2 regions of the Streptomyces sp. LARHCF249 genome follow, and region 1 is predicted to be linked to the other one. Evidence: riboswitches for the same ligand, from Rfam matches in the RefSeq annotation. Region 1 holds a riboswitch; the other holds the start of a gene.

The links. Region 1 has a riboswitch for S-adenosylmethionine ahead of ACIPUC_RS30165 (aminotransferase class V-fold PLP-dependent enzyme). Riboswitches for the same ligand answer to the same signal wherever they lie in the genome.
Region 2: linked by a shared signal. The riboswitch ahead of ACIPUC_RS08310 (aminotransferase class V-fold PLP-dependent enzyme) and the one ahead of ACIPUC_RS30165 (aminotransferase class V-fold PLP-dependent enzyme) in region 1 are both predicted to bind S-adenosylmethionine.

The regions. Positions count from the first base shown of each region.
Region 1 is NZ_JBIXJQ010000012.1:175,005-182,339, reverse strand. Features, by position in the region: gene qcrA (cytochrome bc1 complex Rieske iron-sulfur subunit) at 1-635, shown strand, start outside; gene qcrB (cytochrome bc1 complex cytochrome b subunit) at 632-2,263, shown strand; gene trpD (anthranilate phosphoribosyltransferase) at 2,428-3,492, shown strand; SAM riboswitch class IV at 3,577-3,693, shown strand; gene ACIPUC_RS30165 (aminotransferase class V-fold PLP-dependent enzyme) at 3,913-5,310, shown strand; gene ACIPUC_RS30160 (Lrp/AsnC family transcriptional regulator) at 5,685-5,966, opposite strand; gene ACIPUC_RS30155 (rhomboid family intramembrane serine protease) at 5,963-6,685, opposite strand; gene ACIPUC_RS30150 (hypothetical protein) at 6,823-7,062, shown strand; gene ACIPUC_RS30145 (NYN domain-containing protein) at 7,101-7,335, shown strand, end outside.
Region 2 is NZ_JBIXJQ010000002.1:762,999-770,333, reverse strand. Features, by position in the region: gene ACIPUC_RS08335 (NlpC/P60 family protein) at 1-151, opposite strand, end outside; gene ACIPUC_RS08330 (NYN domain-containing protein) at 404-1,768, opposite strand; gene ACIPUC_RS08325 (hypothetical protein) at 1,807-2,046, opposite strand; gene ACIPUC_RS08320 (rhomboid family intramembrane serine protease) at 2,184-2,906, shown strand; gene ACIPUC_RS08315 (Lrp/AsnC family transcriptional regulator) at 2,903-3,184, shown strand; gene ACIPUC_RS08310 (aminotransferase class V-fold PLP-dependent enzyme) at 3,559-4,956, opposite strand; SAM riboswitch class IV at 5,176-5,292, opposite strand; gene trpD (anthranilate phosphoribosyltransferase) at 5,377-6,441, opposite strand; gene qcrB (cytochrome bc1 complex cytochrome b subunit) at 6,606-7,335, opposite strand, start outside.

The sequences.
Region 1 (7,335 bases):
AGGCGCAGGTCATGCAGGACTTCCGCGACGGTGCGGACGAGTCCGGCATCGGCCGCCGCCCGCTGATCCGCAACACGCTGCTGGGCGCGCTGGCCATGCTGCCGCTCTCCGCCGTCGTGATCATGCGTGACCTGGGCCCGCTGCCCGAGGACAAGCTGCGCAAGACCCTGTGGGCCAAGGGCAAGCTGCTCATCAACCAGAACACGATGGAGCCGCTGCGTCCCGAGGACGTCCTGGTCGGTTCGCTGACCTTCGCCATGCCGGAAGGCCTGGAGGAGGAGCAGCACGACTTCCAGGTCCAGATCGCCAAGGCCGCCCTGATGATCGTCCGGATCAAGCCGGAGGACATCAAGGACAAGCAGGAGCTGGAGTGGTCCCACGACGGGATCGTGGCCTACTCCAAGATCTGCACCCACGTCGGCTGCCCGATCAGCCTGTACGAGCAGCAGACGCACCACGTGCTCTGCCCGTGCCACCAGTCCACCTTCGACCTCTCCGACGGCGCCCGTGTCATCTTCGGCCCGGCTGGTCACGCGCTTCCGCAGCTGCGGATCGGTGTGAATGACGAAGGCTTCCTCGAAGCGCTCGGCGACTTCGAAGAGCCCGTCGGTCCTGCATTCTGGGAGCGCGGATGAGCACTGCGACCACTGACACCAAGGCGCGCAAAGCGCCGGCCGGCGAGCGCGTAGCCGACTGGGCGGACGGCCGCCTGGGCATCTACGGCCTGGCCAAGGCCAACATGCGCAAGATCTTCCCGGACCACTGGTCCTTCATGCTGGGTGAGATCTGCCTCTACAGCTTCATCATCATCATCCTCACGGGTGTGTACCTGACGCTGTTCTTCCACCCGAGCATGAACGAGGTCGTCTACCACGGCTCGTACGTGCCCATGCAGGGCGTCATGATGTCCGAGGCCTTCGCCTCGACCCTGGACATCAGCTTCGACGTCCGCGGCGGCCTGCTCATCCGTCAGATCCACCACTGGGCCGCGCTGATCTTCGTCGCGGCGATGGTCGTGCACATGATGCGCGTCTTCTTCACCGGCGCGTTCCGCAAGCCGCGCGAGATCAACTGGATCTTCGGCTTCCTGCTGCTGGTCCTCGGCATGTTCACCGGTTTCACCGGTTACTCGCTGCCGGACGACCTGCTCTCGGGTACCGGTGTCCGCTTCATGCAGGGCGCCATCCTGTCCGTCCCGGTCGTCGGCACGTACCTGTCGATGTTCCTGTTCGGCGGGGAGTTCCCGGGCGGCGACTTCGTCGCGCGGTTCTACTCGGTGCACATCCTGCTGCTGCCCGGCATCATGATGGGCCTGCTGGTGGCCCACCTGATCCTGGTCTTCTACCACAAGCACACCCAGTTCCCCGGCCCCGGCAAGACGAACAACAACGTCGTCGGCATGCCGCTGCTGCCGGTCTACATGGCCAAGGCCGGAGGCTTCTTCTTCCTGGTCTTCGGTGTCATCGCGGCCATCGCGGCGCTCGCCTCGATCAACCCGATCTGGGCGCTCGGCCCGTACCGCCCGGACCACGTGTCCACCGGTGCGCAGCCCGACTGGTACATGGGTATGCCGGAAGGCCTGATCCGGGCCATGCCCGGCTGGGAGATCAACCTGTGGGGCCACACGCTCGTCCTGGGCGTGTTCATCCCGCTGCTGCTCTTCCCGCTGGTGCTGGGCGCGATCGCCGTCTGGCCGTTCATCGAGTCCTGGGTCACCGGTGACAAGCGCGAGCACCACCTGCTGGACCGCCCGCGCAACGTCCCGACCCGTACGGCCTTCGGTGTCGCCTGGATCGCGGAGTACATCGTGCTCCTCATCGGCGGCGGCAACGACATGTTCGCGCAGTACTTCCACCTGTCGCTGAACGCGCTCACCTGGTTCGTCCGGATCGGCTTCTTCGTCGTCCCGGTGCTCGCCTTCATCGCCACCAAGCGGATCTGCCTCGGCCTCCAGCGCCGGGACCGGGACAAGGTGCTGCACGGTCGCGAGACCGGCATCATCAAGCGCCTGCCGCACGGTGAGTTCGTCGAGGTCCACGAGCCGCTCTCGCAGGACAAGCTGCACACGCTCACCTCGTACGTCACCTACGAGCCGATCGAGATCGGCCCGACGGTCGACGAGAACGGTGTCGAGCGCAAGGTGAAGCTCAGCCAGAAGCTGCGCGCGAAGCTCAGCAAGGGCTTCTACGCCGAGGGCAACCAGATCCCGAAGCCCACGGTGGAGGAGTACAAGGAGATCCAGAGCGGCCACGGCCACCACTGATCCCGTTTGAGGGACTGATTTCGGTCAGTCCTCGTGTCGCCACGGCGAGAGCCCCGTCCAGTGTCTGGACGGGGCTCTTTGCCGTCTCCGGGGCTGGATAGGCTGAAGCCCTTCCCATTCGACGTGGGCCCCACATCGGCGGGCGACGACAGCAGGAGCGGACCATGAACGTTGCGACCCCGGCAGGCGGCGACAGCGTGGCGGCCCGTGGCTGGCCGGGCGTACTCGAGGCGCTGCTCACCGGACGGGACCTGAACGCGGAGGACACCGCCTGGGCCATGGACCGGATCATGCGCGGCGAGGCCACCGACGCCCAGATCGCCGGCTTCGCGGTCGCGCTGCGGGCCAAGGGGGAGACGGTCGCGGAGATCAACGGCCTGGTCCGGGCCATGTACGCACACGCCAACCTCATCGAGGTGCCGGGCCGCACGGTGGACATCGTCGGCACCGGCGGCGACGGGGCGAAAACGGTGAACATCTCCACGATGTCGGCGATCGTCGTGGCCGGTACGGGCGCCAAGGTGGTCAAGCACGGCAACCGGGCCGCGTCCTCCGCGAGCGGCTCCTCGGACGTGCTGGAGAAGCTCGGCGTCAACCTGGACCTCACCCCCGCGCGGGTGGCGGAGGTCGTGGAGGAGGCCGGCATCACCTTCTGCTTCGCGGTGAAGTTCCACCCGGCGCTGCGGCACGTGGCCGCGGCCCGCAAGGAGCTGGGCATCCGCACCACCTTCAACTTCCTCGGCCCGCTGACCAACCCGGCCAAGGTCCGTGCCCAGGCCACGGGCGTCGCGGACCCCCGGGTTGCCCCGATCGTGGCCGGCGTCCTCGCCGAGCGCGGCTCCTCGGCGCTCGTCTTCCGCGGCGACGACGGCCTGGACGAGCTCACCACCACCGCCACCTCGCGGGTGTGGTGGGTACGCGACGGCAAGGTCGCCGAGCAGCCCTTCGACCCCCGTGACGTGGGCATCTCCCTGGTCGACGTGTCGGAGCTGCGGGGCGCGGACGCCTCGTACAACGCCGACATCGCCCGCCGCCTGCTGGCCGGCGAGACCGGCCCGGTCCGCGACGCGGTCCTGCTGAACTCGGCGGCGGCCCTGGTGGCGCTGGACCCGGGCTCGGGCAGCCTGGAGGAGCAGATCGCGGCGGGCATCGCCCGCGCGGCGGAGTCGGTCGACTCGGGCGCGGCCCGGGCCGCCCTGGAACGCTGGGTGGCGGCCAGCAACGCCTGACGCCGTGCTTTTCGGTCAAGGCCCCGGTCCGGATGGTGGACCGGGGCCTTGCGCGTGCGGGATCTTGTGGCAGGATGCTGACCAGGTCACGAGTGACAGCGTTTAGGCCCCGGCTTGCTGTCCGGCAACCCTCCTTCCGTGGCGGGGTGCCCCGGGTGATGACCAGGTCGTAGGCAGCGAGGTCTACGGCAAGCGCGGATCCCTCGACACCAGGGGTCCTGGTCTCTCGAGGAGCGTTTTCCGTGAGCAAGCGAATGCGATAGGGCGACTCCGCCCCTTCTTCAACCCTCGGACCAGGGTCGTTTCCGCGTACCCGCGTTCAGCTCCGAGGGCTTCCCGTACCCCGCCGCACGGCGCCGCGCCGTGGCCGCGTACGGGCACACCGAAGCCATTCACCCCTGCCTGCCGGGAGATTCCGCCATGTCCGCATCCCTGAACGCCGCCGCCACCGCCGCCCCCGTCACCGCCGTCGACCCCGCCTGCGCGGAGCCGCTGCCGGTCCTCGGACGGGACGTCACCGTCCCGCTCGTCACCGGCAGCGAGGTCACCTACGCCGCCCTCGACTACGCGGCCAGCGCCCCCGCGCTCCAGCGGGTCTGGGACGACGTGGCCGCGTACGCCCCGTACTACGGCAGCGTCCACCGCGGCGCCGGCTACCTCTCGCAGCTCTCCACCGACCTCTTCGAGCAGAGCCGGGCCACGGTCGCCGAGTTCCTCGACTGCCGCCCCGCCGACCAGGTGGTCTTCACCCGGTCCACCACCGACTCCCTGAACCTGCTCGCGGCCGCCCTCCCGGCCGGCTGCCAGGTCTTCGTCTTCGAGACCGAGCACCACGCAGCGCTGCTGCCGTGGACGGACGCGCAGGTCACCTACCTCAACGCCCCCCGCACCTCGGACGAGGCCGTCGCCACCCTGGAGCGGGCGCTCGCCGACCGGGCGCCCTACGGCCCGGCCCTGGTCTGCGTCACCGGCGCCTCCAACGTCACCGGTGAACTGTGGCCGGTGAAGGAGCTCGCCGCCGCCGCGCACGCCCACGGCGCGCGGATCGTCCTGGACGCCGCCCAGCTGGCCCCCCACCACCCCGTCTCGGTCCAGGACCTCGACGTGGACTGGGTCGCCTTCTCCGGCCACAAGCTCTACGCCCCCTTCGGCTCGGGCGTCCTCGCCGGCCGCGCGGACTGGCTCCAGGAGGCCGAGCCGTACCTGGCCGGCGGCGGCGCCTCCCGCACGGTCGCCCGCCGCGCGGACGGCGGGGTGGACGTCGAGTGGCACGCCACGGCCGCCCGCCACGAGGCCGGCTCCCCGAACGTGATCGGCGTCTACGCGATCGCCTCCGCCTGCCGGGCCCTTCGGGAAGCCGGGTTCGAGAACCTGGTGGCCCGCGAGCGGCACCTCATCACCAAGGTCCGCGAGGGCCTGGCCGGCGTCCCGGCGGTCCGCGTCCTCTCCCTGTTCGGCGACGGCGCCCCGCGCGTCGGCGTCATCTCGTTCGTCGTGGACGGCTGGAACAGCTCCCACTTCGCGGCCGCCCTGTCCGCGGAGTACGGGATCGGCGTGCGCGACGGCCTGTTCTGCGCCCACCCGCTGGTCCGCACCCTGCTGGGCAGCGAGCCGCAGGCCCAGGGCGAATGCGGCGCCCCGGAGGCGGCCTCTTCGTCCGGCGGAACCCCCGCCCTGAACGCCATCCGCGTCAGCTTCGGCGCAGGCACCCCGGACGAGCACGTGGAGCGCTTCGTCCGCGCGGTGCGCGAACTCGTCGCGGACGGCGCGAAGTGGCAGTACCGCACCGAGCAGGGCCGCTGCGTCCCGGCCGTCTGACAGGCTGCGGACCATGACGTACTGGGACCCGATACCGACCGCCGCCACGCTGGAACCGGTACGGCTCCCCTCCGGGGCCCCGTGGACGGGACGGTGGCAGGAGCGCAACTGGCGCACCGTGCCGGGCCCCTTCTACGGGGCGGAGACCGACAGCTGCCGGACGGTACGGCTGCGGGCTCCGGAGCTCGTGCTCTACGACGACCTGACCCCGGAGTCGGTCCGGGACTGGTGGCGCGACCGCGGCCGCGTCCGGGAGTGGGCGGCGGGCGCCGGATGGGGCGCCCGGCCCGGCCGGGCGAGCGGCTGCCCGGGCTCTGACGGAGAACCCGGCCCCGCCGGCGTTCGAGGCGGACCGGGGCGGAGCCGAGGGCGACCTACGCGTCGAGGCCGATGGCGAACGCCGCCTCGAGGTCGTGCTGCGAGTACGTACGGAACGCCACGTGCGTGTCGGTCGCCTCGACGCCCGGGATCTTGCTGATGCGGCCCGGGATGATGTCCGCCAGGTTCTCGTGGCGGGCCACGCGGACCAGCGCGATCAGGTCGTACGTCCCCGTGACGGAGTAGACCTCGCTGACGCTGTCCAGCGCGGCGATGGACTCGGCGATCTCGGGGATGCGGTCCACGCTGGTCTTGATGAGCACGATCGCGGTGATCACGGCTGGCTGTCTCCCTCGGTGGCCGTCGCTGGTCGCCCCACTCTAGTCGCAGGCCGATAACGCGCCCACGCGTACAGGAAGCCGACGGAGAAGCCCACCAGATGGGCCAGATAGGCGACCCCGGGACCGCTGCCCGCACGGTGCGCCGCCACCCCTTGGAGGGCGAACCAGAACAGCAGCACGATCCACGCCGGGAACCGCAGCGGCAGGAAGAAAAGGAACGGGAACAGGCTCGTCACCCTGGCCCGCGGGAGCAGGTACAGGAAGGCGCCCAGCACCGCCGAGATGGCCCCGGACGCCCCGACCAGCGTCTGTGCGGACCCCGCGTTGGCCGCCGCGTACACCGCCAGCGCCGCGTACCCCGTACAGACGTAGAACACGAGGAACGCCGGCCGGCCCATCCGCTCCTCCGCCATCGCGCCGAACACGTGGAGGAAGAGCATGTTGCCGAGCAGGTGCAGCCAGCTCCCGTGCACGAACAGCGCGGTCAGCGGGGTCAGCCAGGCCCGCGGGCGGCCCGTGAACAACTCGTCCGGTACCACTCCCCAGCGCCGGAAGTACTCCGTACCGGCGGTCAGCAGCCCCTCGCCGGTCCCGTAGGCCGGGTTCAGCCCCGAGGCCGGGCCGAGTACGAACACCAGGGCGCAGCCCGCGATCAGCGCATGGGTGACCACCGGTCCCCGGGCGGCCTCGCGAACGGCCTGCCACCTTACGATCATGTGACAGAGCATGACGCAACCCACCCCACCCGAGGCGGTGGCAGGCCGTAGGGTTACGAGCCGGCGTCCGCCCAATCGGCGCGGACGGCTCAGCAGACGGCTTTAATTGAATCAGCTACGAAGGAGAGAGCGGCCTGATGACGGTTCCCCTGCCGACCGACACCACCCGGTGGCGCTGCACCCTGTGCGGCAACCTCACGCGCTTCGACGTCACCCGTTCGTCGAAGGTCGTGGAGTACGTCCACCTGGACCTCGCCGGGGAGCCCAAGGTCGAGGAGCGCGAGGTGGTCAATGAGACCATCGAGTCGGTCCGCTGCCGCTGGTGCAACGCGGTGGACCAGATCGAGCTCGTGGACAGGCCGGGCGCGGACTCCTGACGGAGCCCCGCCCACAGGTAGATCGGTAGGGGTGACGGATTGTGGAGCCAGCAAGCGGCGCTGAGCCGGCCGATGCGGCCGGCGACGCCGCCGAGGTGCTCGACCGCCCGCTGCCGGAAGGCGTGCGGCGCCGGGTCGTCGCGCTCGTCTCGGACGCCTTCGGCGGACTGACGGTCGCTGACCTCCCGGCGCAGCTGCGCCAGTACGCCCGTTTCACCCCGACCCGGCGCGCCAAGTTCGCGGGCAACGCGATGGCCGCGGCGGTCGAGACCG
Region 2 (7,335 bases), on a different contig from region 1:
CGTCGACCTGGGACTTGACCTCGTCCTTGCTCGGCTTCGCCGGGGCGGCGGTGGCGCCCTGGGTGGAGAGCGCGACGGCCGCGGCCGCGGTGGCGGTCAGTACGGTCACACGAGCGCGGGTCGGCTGCTTGGGTCGACGGTGGGACGCCACGAAGGCGAGCTCCTTCTTCCTAGAGCCGCCGAAGAACGCAACTCGGCAGCACCTTCGCTGCCACCCCGAATGAGTGATCTACCGCACGAAGGTTTGAGCAGACCCTAGTGACCCGACTGTGATCAGTTCAAATCCTGCCGGGAAAAAAGTCGGTCCCCGACCAGCTTCTTTACCTACAGCGCACGCTCTGTGCAGGTCACTTGACGGTACGTTCCCTGAGAGCCCTGCCAATTCGGGCATGCGGGGCGGGAGTTACGAAACGCGCGAAAGCCGCTTCAGTAGCAAAGCGGACGCGACCGGCCGCGCACCCGCCTTGGCCACCCCGTCCGCGACCTCCCGGTCGGTGGAGACCACGACCACCGGCCGGCCGGGCGGCTCCGCGCGCACCAGCTGGCGGATCAGCTCGTCCGCCGTCACCCCTGCCTTGGAGAACAGCACCCGGACCCCGCGCGGCGGCGCGAGCAGCACCGGGGCGGCCAGTTCCGCCCCGTCGAAGACGCAGGTCATCTCCGCGCCCGTCTGCGCGGCCAGCATCGACAGCCCGCCCAGCAGCCGCAGCCGCTGCTTCTCCAGCGGCATCGTCGGATAGCCCGTCTTGGTCACGTTGTAGCCGTCGACCACCAGGTGGGCCTGCGGCAGCGCCAACAGCTGGTCCAGCAGCGCCGGGTCGGTCTCCGACAGGGCACGCGCCGCGATGTCCTTCGGCGTCATCCGGCCCGGCTCCACGGCCTCCACGGTGTCCGCCGGGCGTGTCGACACCGGCGGCAGCGCCAGCTCGCGGCGCAGCCCCGCCGCCGCGTCCAGCACGGTGTCCAGCAGCAGCCGCAGCCGCATGTCCTCGATGCTGCGTCCCTCGCGGGTGGCCCGGCGCGAGGTCTCCAGCGCCGTCTCCACCTCCGCCAGCCGGGACTTGAGCCGCCGGGTCTCGCTCTCGGCGGCGGCCACCCGTGCGGCCGCCTCGCCGCGGATCCCGTCGATCTCCGTGTTGACCTTGCGCAGGGCCGCCTCGCCGCGCTTGACGTCGCTGAGCGCGCTGCGCAGCTTGCGCTGAAGCGATTCCGCTTCCTTGCGGGCCTCGTCCAGCTCGGCCCGCACCTGCTCGCCGCCCGAGCGCTGCAGGTTCCGCACCTGCGCCAGCTCCTCGCGCAGCCGGTCCAGCTCGCGCCGGGTCTCCTCGCCGACCCGCTCGGCGTCGGCGCGCTGCGCCTCCTCGCCCGCGGCGGCCACCAGCTTGACCCAGCCGACCGGCCTCAGGACGTACGCGGCGGCCGCCACGTCCAGCGGATCCGCGGCGGCGGGCGGTGCGCCGGACTCCAGCGCACCGGCCAGGTCCGCCTGCGCCTCGCGCAGCTTCTCGGCGACCCGGCTGCGGAACACGGGGTCGGTCTCGACCGCCGCGGCCATCGCGTTGCCCGCGAACTTGGCGCGCCGGGTCGGGGTGAAACGGGCGTACTGGCGCAGCTGCGCCGGGAGGTCAGCGACCGTCAGTCCGCCGAAGGCGTCCGAGACGAGCGCGACGACCCGGCGCCGCACGCCTTCCGGCAGCGGGCGGTCGAGCACCTCGGCGGCGTCGCCGGCCGCATCGGCCGGCTCAGCGCCGCTTGCTGGCTCCACAATCCGTCACCCCTACCGATCTACCTGTGGGCGGGGCTCCGTCAGGAGTCCGCGCCCGGCCTGTCCACGAGCTCGATCTGGTCCACCGCGTTGCACCAGCGGCAGCGGACCGACTCGATGGTCTCATTGACCACCTCGCGCTCCTCGACCTTGGGCTCCCCGGCGAGGTCCAGGTGGACGTACTCCACGACCTTCGACGAACGGGTGACGTCGAAGCGCGTGAGGTTGCCGCACAGGGTGCAGCGCCACCGGGTGGTGTCGGTCGGCAGGGGAACCGTCATCAGGCCGCTCTCTCCTTCGTAGCTGATTCAATTAAAGCCGTCTGCTGAGCCGTCCGCGCCGATTGGGCGGACGCCGGCTCGTAACCCTACGGCCTGCCACCGCCTCGGGTGGGGTGGGTTGCGTCATGCTCTGTCACATGATCGTAAGGTGGCAGGCCGTTCGCGAGGCCGCCCGGGGACCGGTGGTCACCCATGCGCTGATCGCGGGCTGCGCCCTGGTGTTCGTACTCGGCCCGGCCTCGGGGCTGAACCCGGCCTACGGGACCGGCGAGGGGCTGCTGACCGCCGGTACGGAGTACTTCCGGCGCTGGGGAGTGGTACCGGACGAGTTGTTCACGGGCCGCCCGCGGGCCTGGCTGACCCCGCTGACCGCGCTGTTCGTGCACGGGAGCTGGCTGCACCTGCTCGGCAACATGCTCTTCCTCCACGTGTTCGGCGCGATGGCGGAGGAGCGGATGGGCCGGCCGGCGTTCCTCGTGTTCTACGTCTGTACGGGGTACGCGGCGCTGGCGGTGTACGCGGCGGCCAACGCGGGGTCCGCACAGACGCTGGTCGGGGCGTCCGGGGCCATCTCGGCGGTGCTGGGCGCCTTCCTGTACCTGCTCCCGCGGGCCAGGGTGACGAGCCTGTTCCCGTTCCTTTTCTTCCTGCCGCTGCGGTTCCCGGCGTGGATCGTGCTGCTGTTCTGGTTCGCCCTCCAAGGGGTGGCGGCGCACCGTGCGGGCAGCGGTCCCGGGGTCGCCTATCTGGCCCATCTGGTGGGCTTCTCCGTCGGCTTCCTGTACGCGTGGGCGCGTTATCGGCCTGCGACTAGAGTGGGGCGACCAGCGACGGCCACCGAGGGAGACAGCCAGCCGTGATCACCGCGATCGTGCTCATCAAGACCAGCGTGGACCGCATCCCCGAGATCGCCGAGTCCATCGCCGCGCTGGACAGCGTCAGCGAGGTCTACTCCGTCACGGGGACGTACGACCTGATCGCGCTGGTCCGCGTGGCCCGCCACGAGAACCTGGCGGACATCATCCCGGGCCGCATCAGCAAGATCCCGGGCGTCGAGGCGACCGACACGCACGTGGCGTTCCGTACGTACTCGCAGCACGACCTCGAGGCGGCGTTCGCCATCGGCCTCGACGCGTAGGTCGCCCTCGGCTCCGCCCCGGTCCGCCTCGAACGCCGGCGGGGCCGGGTTCTCCGTCAGAGCCCGGGCAGCCGCTCGCCCGGCCGGGCCGGGCGCCCCATCCGGCGCCCGCCGCCCACTCCCGGACGCGGCCGCGGTCGCGCCACCAGTCCCGGACCGACTCCGGGGTCAGGTCGTCGTAGAGCACGAGCTCCGGAGCCCGCAGCCGTACCGTCCGGCAGCTGTCGGTCTCCGCCCCGTAGAAGGGGCCCGGCACGGTGCGCCAGTTGCGCTCCTGCCACCGTCCCGTCCACGGGGCCCCGGAGGGGAGCCGTACCGGTTCCAGCGTGGCGGCGGTCGGTATCGGGTCCCAGTACGTCATGGTCCGCAGCCTGTCAGACGGCCGGGACGCAGCGGCCCTGCTCGGTGCGGTACTGCCACTTCGCGCCGTCCGCGACGAGTTCGCGCACCGCGCGGACGAAGCGCTCCACGTGCTCGTCCGGGGTGCCTGCGCCGAAGCTGACGCGGATGGCGTTCAGGGCGGGGGTTCCGCCGGACGAAGAGGCCGCCTCCGGGGCGCCGCATTCGCCCTGGGCCTGCGGCTCGCTGCCCAGCAGGGTGCGGACCAGCGGGTGGGCGCAGAACAGGCCGTCGCGCACGCCGATCCCGTACTCCGCGGACAGGGCGGCCGCGAAGTGGGAGCTGTTCCAGCCGTCCACGACGAACGAGATGACGCCGACGCGCGGGGCGCCGTCGCCGAACAGGGAGAGGACGCGGACCGCCGGGACGCCGGCCAGGCCCTCGCGGACCTTGGTGATGAGGTGCCGCTCGCGGGCCACCAGGTTCTCGAACCCGGCTTCCCGAAGGGCCCGGCAGGCGGAGGCGATCGCGTAGACGCCGATCACGTTCGGGGAGCCGGCCTCGTGGCGGGCGGCCGTGGCGTGCCACTCGACGTCCACCCCGCCGTCCGCGCGGCGGGCGACCGTGCGGGAGGCGCCGCCGCCGGCCAGGTACGGCTCGGCCTCCTGGAGCCAGTCCGCGCGGCCGGCGAGGACGCCCGAGCCGAAGGGGGCGTAGAGCTTGTGGCCGGAGAAGGCGACCCAGTCCACGTCGAGGTCCTGGACCGAGACGGGGTGGTGGGGGGCCAGCTGGGCGGCGTCCAGGACGATCCGCGCGCCGTGGGCGTGCGCGGCGGCGGCGAGCTCCTTCACCGGCCACAGTTCACCGGTGACGTTGGAGGCGCCGGTGACGCAGACCAGGGCCGGGCCGTAGGGCGCCCGGTCGGCGAGCGCCCGCTCCAGGGTGGCGACGGCCTCGTCCGAGGTGCGGGGGGCGTTGAGGTAGGTGACCTGCGCGTCCGTCCACGGCAGCAGCGCTGCGTGGTGCTCGGTCTCGAAGACGAAGACCTGGCAGCCGGCCGGGAGGGCGGCCGCGAGCAGGTTCAGGGAGTCGGTGGTGGACCGGGTGAAGACCACCTGGTCGGCGGGGCGGCAGTCGAGGAACTCGGCGACCGTGGCCCGGCTCTGCTCGAAGAGGTCGGTGGAGAGCTGCGAGAGGTAGCCGGCGCCGCGGTGGACGCTGCCGTAGTACGGGGCGTACGCGGCCACGTCGTCCCAGACCCGCTGGAGCGCGGGGGCGCTGGCCGCGTAGTCGAGGGCGGCGTAGGTGACCTCGCTGCCGGTGACGAGCGGGACGGTGACGTCCCGTCCGAGGACCGGCAGCGGCTCCGCGCAGGCGGGGTCGACGGCGGTGACGGGGGCGGCGGTGGCGGCGGCGTTCAGGGATGCGGACATGGCGGAATCTCCCGGCAGGCAGGGGTGAATGGCTTCGGTGTGCCCGTACGCGGCCACGGCGCGGCGCCGTGCGGCGGGGTACGGGAAGCCCTCGGAGCTGAACGCGGGTACGCGGAAACGACCCTGGTCCGAGGGTTGAAGAAGGGGCGGAGTCGCCCTATCGCATTCGCTTGCTCACGGAAAACGCTCCTCGAGAGACCAGGACCCCTGGTGTCGAGGGATCCGCGCTTGCCGTAGACCTCGCTGCCTACGACCTGGTCATCACCCGGGGCACCCCGCCACGGAAGGAGGGTTGCCGGACAGCAAGCCGGGGCCTAAACGCTGTCACTCGTGACCTGGTCAGCATCCTGCCACAAGATCCCGCACGCGCAAGGCCCCGGTCCACCATCCGGACCGGGGCCTTGACCGAAAAGCACGGCGTCAGGCGTTGCTGGCCGCCACCCAGCGTTCCAGGGCGGCCCGGGCCGCGCCCGAGTCGACCGACTCCGCCGCGCGGGCGATGCCCGCCGCGATCTGCTCCTCCAGGCTGCCCGAGCCCGGGTCCAGCGCCACCAGGGCCGCCGCCGAGTTCAGCAGGACCGCGTCGCGGACCGGGCCGGTCTCGCCGGCCAGCAGGCGGCGGGCGATGTCGGCGTTGTACGAGGCGTCCGCGCCCCGCAGCTCCGACACGTCGACCAGGGAGATGCCCACGTCACGGGGGTCGAAGGGCTGCTCGGCGACCTTGCCGTCGCGTACCCACCACACCCGCGAGGTGGCGGTGGTGGTGAGCTCGTCCAGGCCGTCGTCGCCGCGGAAGACGAGCGCCGAGGAGCCGCGCTCGGCGAGGACGCCGGCCACGATCGGGGCAACCCGGGGGTCCGCGACGCCCGTGGCCTGGGCACGGACCTTGGCCGGGTTGGTCAGCGGGCCGAGGAAGTTGAAGGTGGTGCGGATGCCCAGCTCCTTGCGGGCCGCGGCCACGTGCCGCAGCGCCGGGTGGAACTTCACCGCGAAGCAGAAGGTGATGCCGGCCTCCTCCACGACCTCCGCCACCCGCGCGGGGGTGAGGTCCAGGTTGACGCCGAGCTTCTCCAGCACGTCCGAGGAGCCGCTCGCGGAGGACGCGGCCCGGTTGCCGTGCTTGACCACCTTGGCGCCCGTACCGGCCACGACGATCGCCGACATCGTGGAGATGTTCACCGTTTTCGCCCCGTCGCCGCCGGTGCCGACGATGTCCACCGTGCGGCCCGGCACCTCGATGAGGTTGGCGTGTGCGTACATGGCCCGGACCAGGCCGTTGATCTCCGCGACCGTCTCCCCCTTGGCCCGCAGCGCGACCGCGAAGCCGGCGATCTGGGCGTCGGTGGCCTCGCCGCGCATGATCCGGTCCATGGCCCAGGCGGTGTCCTCCGCGTTCAGGTCCCGTCCGGTGAGCAGCGCCTCGAGTACGCCCGGCCAGCCACGGGCCGCCACGCTGTCGCCGCCTGCCGGGGTCGCAACGTTCATGGTCCGCTCCTGCTGTCGTCGCCCGCCGATGTGGGGCCCACGTCGAATGGGAAGGGCTTCAGCCTATCCAGCCCCGGAGACGGCAAAGAGCCCCGTCCAGACACTGGACGGGGCTCTCGCCGTGGCGACACGAGGACTGACCGAAATCAGTCCCTCAAACGGGATCAGTGGTGGCCGTGGCCGCTCTGGATCTCCTTGTACTCCTCCACCGTGGGCTTCGGGATCTGGTTGCCCTCGGCGTAGAAGCCCTTGCTGAGCTTCGCGCGCAGCTTCTGGCTGAGCTTCACCTTGCGCTCGACACCGTTCTCGTCGACCGTCGGGCCGATCTCGATCGGCTCGTAGGTGACGTACGAGGTGAGCGTGTGCAGCTTGTCCTGCGAGAGCGGCTCGTGGACCTCGACGAACTCACCGTGCGGCAGGCGCTTGATGATGCCGGTCTCGCGACCGTGCAGCACCTTGTCCCGGTCCCGGCGCTGGAGGCCGAGGCAGATCCGCTTGGTGGCGATGAAGGCGAGCACCGGGACGACGAAGAAGCCGATCCGGACGAACCAGGTGAGCGCGTTCAGCGACAGGTGGAAGTACTGCGCGAACATGTCGTTGCCGCCGCCGATGAGGAGCACGATGTACTCCGCGATCCAGGCGACACCGAAGGCCGTACGGGTCGGGACGTTGCGCGGGCGGTCCAGCAGGTGGTGCTCGCGCTTGTCACCGGTGACCCAGGACTCGATGAACGGCCAGACGGCGATCGCGCCCAGCACCAGCGGGAAGAGCAGCAGCGGGATGAACACGCCCAGGACGAGCGTGTGGCCCCACAGGTTGATCTCCCAGCCGGGCATGGCCCGGATCAGGCCTTCCGGCATACCCATGTACCAGTCGGGCTGCGCACCGGTGGAC